Regions from separate parts of the Streptomyces sp. SGAir0957 genome, predicted to be linked through region 1. Evidence: riboswitches for the same ligand, from Rfam matches in the RefSeq annotation. Region 1 holds a riboswitch; the other holds the start of a gene.
The links. A riboswitch is a leader RNA that binds a small molecule or an ion and turns the genes downstream of it on or off. The one in region 1 is predicted to bind cobalamin.
Positions count from the first base shown of each region.

Region 2: another riboswitch for cobalamin. It lies ahead of C1N81_RS38565 (ABC transporter substrate-binding protein); the one in region 1 lies ahead of C1N81_RS18805 (ribonucleoside-diphosphate reductase subunit alpha).

Region 1 is NZ_CP027293.1:3,098,209-3,102,249, forward strand. It holds gene mctP (monocarboxylate uptake permease MctP) at 1-935, shown strand, start outside; cobalamin riboswitch at 1,068-1,203, shown strand; gene C1N81_RS18805 (ribonucleoside-diphosphate reductase subunit alpha) at 1,328-3,685, shown strand; gene C1N81_RS18810 (ribonucleotide-diphosphate reductase subunit beta) at 3,685-4,041, shown strand, end outside.
Region 2 is NZ_CP027293.1:7,435,963-7,440,003, forward strand. It holds gene C1N81_RS38555 (ABC transporter ATP-binding protein) at 1-523, opposite strand, end outside; gene C1N81_RS38560 (FecCD family ABC transporter permease) at 520-1,539, opposite strand; gene C1N81_RS38565 (ABC transporter substrate-binding protein) at 1,536-2,594, opposite strand; cobalamin riboswitch at 2,632-2,813, opposite strand; gene C1N81_RS38570 (nucleotidyltransferase domain-containing protein) at 2,905-3,396, shown strand; gene C1N81_RS38575 (arginine deiminase) at 3,406-4,041, opposite strand, start outside.

The sequences.
Region 1 (4,041 bases):
AGAAGTTCGAGCAGGTCAATCCGGCGACAGGGAAACCCGTCGGGGCGCTCGCGCCGGGTGAGGCCGGGCACTGGACGTACGCGACGCTCGCGCTCGGCTCGGCGCTCGCGCTGTTCATGTACCCGCACTCGATCACGGCGACGCTCTCCTCCAAGAGCCGCAACGTGATCCGCCGCAACACCACCATCCTGCCGCTCTACTCGCTCATGCTGGGCCTGCTCGCGCTGCTCGGGTTCATGGCGATCGCGGCCGGGATCAAGGTGCAGAACGGGCAGTTGGCGATCCCGCAGCTGTTCGAGGACATGTTCCCCGACTGGTTCACGGGCGTCGCGTTCGCCGCCATCGGCATCGGCGCGCTCGTCCCGGCGGCGATCATGTCCATCGCCGCGGCGAACCTCTTCACGCGCAACATCTACAAGGACTTCATCAAGCCCGACGCGACCCCCGCGCAGGAGACCAAGGTCTCCAAGCTGGTGTCGCTGCTCGTGAAGGTCGGCGCGCTCGTCTTCGTCCTCACCATGGACAAGACCGTCGCCATCAACTTCCAGTTGCTCGGCGGCATCTGGATCCTGCAGACCATGCCTGCCCTGGTCGGCGGTCTGTTCACCCGCTGGTTCCACCGCTGGGCACTGATCGCCGGCTGGGCGGTCGGCATGGTGTACGGCACCCTCGCCGCGTACGGGGTGGCGTCGCCGACGCAGGCGCACTTCGGCGGGTCCTCGAAGGAGATCCCGGGCATCGGCGAGATCGGGTACATCGGCCTGACGGCGTTCGTGATGAACGTGATCGTGACCGTCGTCCTGACCTTCGTCCTGAAGGCCGCGAAGGCTCCCGAGGGCATCGACGAGACGTCGCCCGGCGACTACACCGCCGACGCCGGTGACAAGGGCGTGCAGACGGACCTGCCCGTCGTCGGAGCGGGCTCCGGCCACTGAGCTCCGTCGTACGACACCCCGGGACGGGCCTCTCCGCACGCGGAGGGGCCCGTCGCCATGAGCGGGCCCGCACGCCCGCCACGCACCTGCCCGCGCGACACAAGATATGGGGCTGTCACCCACACCCGGCACAACATGTATGCTCGCTCTCGCTGCAGCCGCAGGGGAATCCGGTGCAAATCCGGAACTGTCCCGCAACGGTGAACGTAGCGCGCATAACGCCGCGCCCGCGTGAGTCCGACGACCTGCCGCAGCCCACCCGAGCCGCCCGGCCCGGATGGAGACGACGTCCGGGCCTCGCGGAATGGGCCGGTGACGAAGGCGCCCCCTCGCGTGCGCGCCCGAGCCACTCCTCCCCGCAAGGCCCCGAGCCGAGCGAGGGAGAGCCCCCAGTGACCATCGCGCCGCCCGCCGAACCGGTCTCAGCCACCCCGGAAGACGCCCCGCAAGACGCTCCGGGCACCGCGCTGCTGCGCACCCTGACCGAGCTGACCTCCGACCTGCCGGGCGCCGACCCCGGCCGGGTCGCCGCCGCCGCGCTGCGCGGCCGCAGCGCCCGCGCCGACGAGGCCGAGCTGCGCGAACTCGCCACCGAGGCCGCCGCCGGGCTGATCTCCGAGGACCCGGTCTACTCCCGGCTCGCCGCCCGCCTGCTCACGCTCTCCATCGCCGCCGAGGCCGCCACGCAGGGCGTCACCTCCTTCACCGGGTCGATCGCGGTCGGCCACCGCGAGGGCCTGATCGCCGACCGCACCGCCGAGTTCGCCCGTCTCCACGCGGCCCGCCTCGACGCGCTCATCGACACCGAGGCCGACGACCGCTTCGGCTACTTCGGCCTGCGCACCCTGCACAGCCGCTACCTCCTGCGCCACCCGATCACCCGCCAGGTCATCGAGACGCCGCAGTACTTCATGCTGCGCGTTGCCTCCGGTCTGGCCGAGGACGACTCCGTCCGCGCCCTGGACGAGGTCGCGGACCTGTACGGCCTGATGAGCCGCCTGGACTACCTGCCGTCCTCCCCCACCCTCTTCAACTCCGGCACCCGCCACCCGCAGATGTCCAGCTGCTACCTGCTCGACTCCCCGCTCGACGAGCTGGACTCGATCTACGACCGCTACCACCAGGTGGCCCGCCTCTCCAAGCACGCCGGCGGCATCGGGCTCCCCTACTCCCGCATCCGCAGCCGGGGTTCGCTGATCCGCGGCACCAACGGGCACTCCAACGGCATCGTGCCGTTCCTGAAGACGCTGGACGCGTCGGTCGCCGCCGTGAACCAGGGCGGGCGCCGCAAGGGCGCCGCCGCCGTCTACCTGGAGACCTGGCACTCCGACATCGAGGAGTTCCTGGAGCTGCGCGACAACACCGGCGAGGACGCGCGCCGCACGCACAATCTCAACCTGGCGCACTGGATCCCCGACGAGTTCATGCGCCGCGTCGCCGACGACGGCCCCTGGTCGCTCTTCTCCCCCGCCGACGTGCCCGACCTCGTCGACCTGTGGGGCGCGGAGTTCGACGCCGCGTACCGCAAGGCCGAGGCGGAGGGCAAGGCGCAGAAGACCCTCCCCGCGCGTGAGCTGTACGGCCGCATGATGCGCACCCTCGCGCAGACCGGCAACGGCTGGCTGACCTTCAAGGACGCCGCCAACCGCACCGCCAACCAGACCGCGGAGCCCGGCCACACCGTCCACTCCTCGAACCTGTGCACGGAGATCCTGGAGGTGACGGACGACGGGGAGACCGCTGTCTGCAACCTGGGTTCCGTGAACCTCGGCGCCTTCATCGTCGACGGCGACATCGACTGGGAGCGGCTCGACGAGGCGGTCCGCACCGCCGTCACCTTCCTCGACCGCGTCGTCGACATCAACTTCTACCCGACCGAGCAGGCGGGCCGCTCCAACGCCCGCTGGCGCCCGGTCGGCCTCGGCGCGATGGGCCTCCAGGACGTCTTCTTCAAGCTGCGCCTGCCCTTCGACTCGCCGCAGGCGAAAGCTCTTTCGACGCGCCTTGCCGAGCGCATCATGCTCGCCGCTTACGAGGCGTCCGCCGACCTGGCCGAGCGCAACGGCCCGCTGCCCGCCTGGGACAAGACCCGTACCGCGCGCGGCGTCCTGCACCCCGACCACTACCCCGACGCGCAGGTGACCTGGCCCGAGCGGTGGGCCGCGCTGCGGGAACGCATCGCCGCCGTCGGTATGCGCAACTCGCTGCTCCTCGCCATCGCGCCGACCGCGACGATCGCCTCCATCGCGGGCGTCTACGAGTGCATCGAGCCGCAGGTCTCCAACCTGTTCAAGCGCGAGACGCTGTCCGGCGAGTTCCTCCAGGTCAACTCCTACCTGGTCGACGAGCTCAAGCGGCTCGGCGTGTGGGACGCGCAGACCCGCGAGGCGCTGCGCGAGTCCAACGGCTCGGTGCAGGGCTTCACCTGGGTGCCGGAGGAGGTCCGCGCCCTGTACCGCACGGCGTGGGAGCTGCCGCAGCGCGGGCTCATCGACATGGCGGCGGCCCGCACCCCGTTCCTCGACCAGGCCCAGTCCCTCAACCTGTTCCTGGAGACGCCGACCATCGGCAAGCTCTCCTCGATGTACGCGTACGCCTGGAAGTCGGGCCTGAAGACGACGTACTACCTGCGCTCGCGCCCCGCGACGCGTATCGCGCGGGCCGCGGCCCGGGTCCCGGTCCAGATGGCCGAGCCCGACGCCGTCGCCTGCTCCCTGGAAAACCCCGAGTCCTGCGAGGCCTGCCAGTAATGACGACGACCCCTTCTCCGGAACAAGCGCAGAAGAACCTGCTCGACCCGGGCTTCGAACTGACCCTGCGCCCCATGCGCTACCCGGACTTCTACGAGCGCTACCGCGACGCGATCAAGAACACCTGGACCGTCGAGGAGGTCGACCTCCACTCCGACGTCGCCGACCTCGCGAAGCTGTCGCCGGGCGAGCAGCACATGATCGGCCGCCTGGTCGCGTTCTTCGCGACGGGCGACTCGATCGTCGCCAACAACCTGGTGCTGACGCTCTACAAGCACATCAACTCCCCGGAGGCGCGGCTCTACCTCTCGCGCCAGCTGTTCGAGGAGGCCGTGCACGTCCAGTTCTATCTGACG
Region 2 (4,041 bases), 4.3 Mb from region 1:
GCTGGATGTCCAGGTGGTTGGTGGGCTCGTCGAGCAGCAGCTCGCGCGGCTCCTGCGCGAGGGCGCGCGCGATCTGCGCCCGCTGGCGCTCACCGCCCGACAGGGTGTGCCACAGCCGGTCCGCGTGATCGGCGAGGCCGGTGCGGGCGAGGGCGTCGCGGACCGCCGCCTCGTCCGCCGCCGACGCGGCCGACCAGGCCCTGCGGTGCGGGGTGCGGCCGAGCCGTACGACGTCGGCGACCGTCAACTCGACCTGAGTGTCCGCCTGTTGATGGACGAGCGCGATGCGCCGCGCGGCCGTCCTGCGCGGGACGTCCCCGAGCGGGCCGCCGTCGAGCGTGACGACGCCGGACGCCGGGGCGAGGACCCCGGCGAGCAGCCGCAGCAGCGTCGACTTGCCCGAGCCGTTCGGGCCGAGGACACCGGTGACGGCGCCGGGCCGCGGCGTCAGGCTCACGCCGTCCAGCACGAGGGTGCCGCCCGCCGACCAGGAGACGCGGTCCGCCGCCAGCCCCGCGCTCATCGCGGGCTCCGGCCGCGGAAGAGGACGAGCACGAACGCGGGCACGCCGATCAGCGACGTCACCACCCCCACCGGAACCTCCTGCGGTGCGAGAACCGTACGGGCCAGGGTGTCGACCCAGACCAGGAACACCGCCCCGGCGACGGCCGTGACCGGGAGCAGCCGGGTGTGCCCGGGGCCGACCAGGGCGCGCGCCGCGTGCGGCAGGACGAGCCCGACGAAGCCGATCGCCCCGGCCGCGCTGACCAGCACCGCCGTCAGGAGCGCCGTCACGCAGAGCAGGACGAGCCGGGTCCGCGCCACGTGCACGCCGAGCGCGGCGGCCGCCTCGTGCCCGAAGGCGAACGCGTCCAGGGTCCGGCCGTACCCGAGGCACACCGCGAGCGCCGCCACAAGGACCGCGAGGCACAGCCACAGCTCGGTCCAGCCGACCCCGCTCAACGAGCCGAGCAGCCAGAACAGGACGCCGCGCGTCGTCTCCGCGTCGGCGGCGGTGAGGATCACGAACGAGGTCAGCGCCGAGAACAGCTGCATCGCGGCGACCCCGCACAGCACCACCCGGTCCGTCGTCCCGCCCAGCAGGTGGCTGAGGACGAGGACGAGCGCGAACGAGCAGAGGGCGCCGAGGAAGGCGCCGCCGGAGACGGAGAGCGCCCCGCCGCCGAGGCCCAGGACCACCACGAGCACCGCCCCGGTCGACGCGCCCGAGGAGACGCCGAGCACGAACGGGTCCGCGAGCGGATTGCGCAGCAGCGCCTGCAGCACCGTGCCGCACACCGCGAGGCCCGCGCCGCAGACCGCCGCGAGCAGGGTGCGCGGCAGCCGCAGGTTCCACACGATGCCGTCGCGGATCGGGGAGAGGTCCGAGGCGCCCCAGCCGAGCCGGGCGCCGACCGTCGACCACACGTCGGCGACGCGGATGTGCGCGGGCCCGACGGTGATGGCGACGGCGACCGAGCCGCAGAGCGCCGCGAGGGCCGCGGCCCAGTAGAGGGCGGGCCGGAGCGCCGTGTTCACTTGGCGAGGCCGAACTCGCGCAGCGCCGCGGCCACCTTCTCCACGCTCTCGACCGTCCGGATGGTGGGGTTGAGGGCCTGCCCGCTGAGCAGCACGTACCGCTTCTTCTTCACGGCCGTCATGTTCTTGGTGACGGGGTCGGACTCCAGGAACTCGATCTTCTGCGCGGCGGACTCGGCGGACTGCGAGCGGCGGGTCAGATCGCCGATGACGAGGACGTCGGGGTCGCGGTCGGCCACCGTCTCCCAGTTGATCTGCGGCCACTCCTCGTGCGTGTCGTCGAAGACGTTGCGCACGCCGAGTTCCTTCGTGACGATGCCGGGCGCCCCGCAACAGCCCGCCATGTAGGGCGCGTCGGAGTTGGCGAACCAGTACAGGACGCTCACACCCTCGGCGTCGATCCCGGTGGTCGCCTCGGAGACACGGGATTCGAGCCGCGCGACGAGTTTCTCGCCGCGCTCCTTCACGCCGAAGATCCGCGCCAGGTCCCGTATCTCGCCGTAGACGGTGTCCATGGTGAGCGCGCTGGTACGGACGCCGTCGCCGTCGCCGCTGTTGTCCTTGCCCGCGCAGTCGGCGGGGGAGAGGTAGGTCGGTACGCCCAGTTCCTCGAACTTCTCGCGCGGCGCCACCCCGCCCTTGCCGATGGTGTTTGTGAGGGACGCGGAGACGAAGTCCGGCTCGGTGTCCAGGACCTTCTCGAAGGAGGGGTAGCGGTCGGCGAGGCGCGGCACCTTGGCGTTCGCCTTCTCCAAACCCTTGAGGACCGGGTCGGTCCAGGTCGCGGTCCCCACCATCCGGTCCGCGAGGCCGAGCGAGAGCAGGATCTCCGCCGAGCCCTGGTCCAGGGCGACGGCGCGGCGCGGGGCCCCGGCGACGCGGACCTTCGCGCCGCAGTTGTCGAGGGTGACGGCGGCGCCGGCCCCCTTGGCGGCGCCGGCGGAGTCCGCGCCACCGCCGCACGCGGTGAGCAGCAGGGCGCCCGTCAACAGCAGTGCGGAAGGGCGGAGTCGACGTGCGAAGGGCACGGGGGTTCCTCTGCGTCCAGGGCCCATACGCGGAGCCGGCCTACGGTTCACCCCCGGCCGGGTCTCGGTCCCGGAGGCCGCCAGCAGGTCTTCGGACTCGGGTTCATCCAGGCGGGGCGCCTTCCCGGACCGCTGCGCGGTCCAGTGGCAGTGGCCCCGCCCGTCCCCCTCACCGCTGCGCGTCAGCTCCGGACTTCCACCGGATTCCCTGACCCGTACGCGTTCATCGGCGAACGCACAAAGGTACGACTGGCTCACGGAACGTATCACGGCCCCGGCCGTGCCCCCGAAAAATCGTTCGCCACCGGCGCCCCGCGGACCTAGCCTGCGCCGGGTGATGACAGCTGACGACGTGCTCGGCGTCCTCGCCCTGCTGCGGACGGCCGGGGCGGACGTGTGGATCGGCGGCGGCTGGGGCATCGACGCCCTCGTCGGCCGGCAGACCCGGGACCACCGCGACCTCGACCTGATGCACCGCGCGGAGCAGGAGCCCGCCGTGCTCGCCGCCCTCAGCGGCGCCGGGTTCGCCGAGACCCTCGACTGGCGCCCCGCGCGCTTCGTCCTCTCCCACCCCGACGGCCGCGAACTCGACCTGCACCCCTTGCGTTTCGCCGCCGACGGCTCGGCCGAGCAGTCCTCGCCCGACCCGGAGCGGCCGTTCCGCTACCCGGCCGAGGCCTTCGTCACCGGCACCGTCGCGGGGGAGCCGGTGCCGTGCCTCTCGGCCGCGCAGCAGGTCCGCTTCCACCAGGGGTACGAGCCGGCCGACCGCGACCGGCACGACATGGCGCAGCTGCGCCGGGCCTTCGGCATCGACACACACATGTGAGCAGGTGGCTCAGTAGGTCACGGGGTCGCGGACGATCGGGCAGGTCATGCAGTGGCCGCCGCCCCGGCCGCGGCCCAGTTCGGCGCCGACGATCGTGACGACCTCGACGCCCGCCTTGCGCAGCAGCGTGTTGGTCTGGGTGTTGCGGTCGTAGGTGACGACGACGCCGGGTTCCAGGGCGACCGCGTTGTTGCCGCTGTCCCACTGCTGGCGCTCGGAGGCGTACACGTCGCCGCCGGTCTCGATCACCCGCAGCTCCCGGAGGCCGAGCCCGCGGGCGACGACGTCGACGAACGGGGTCGTCCCCTCGTCCGTGATGTCCAGGCCCGGCGCCTTGTCGCTGGGGCGCAGCGAGAACGTGTGCACCGAGTCCATGATCCGCGGGTACAGCGTGACGATGTCCCGGTCGGCGAAGGTGAACACGGTGTCCAGATGCATGGCGGCCCGCAGCTTCGGCATCCCGGCGACGATGACGTGCTCGGCCGCGCCCTTCTCGAACAGCGCGGCGGCGACCTGCGTGATGGCCTGCCGTGAGGTGCGCTCGCTCATGCCCATGAGGACGACGCCGTTGCCGACGGGCATGATGTCGCCGCCCTCGAACGTCGCCTGCCCCCAGGACTGTTCGGGGTCGCCCCACCAGACGGT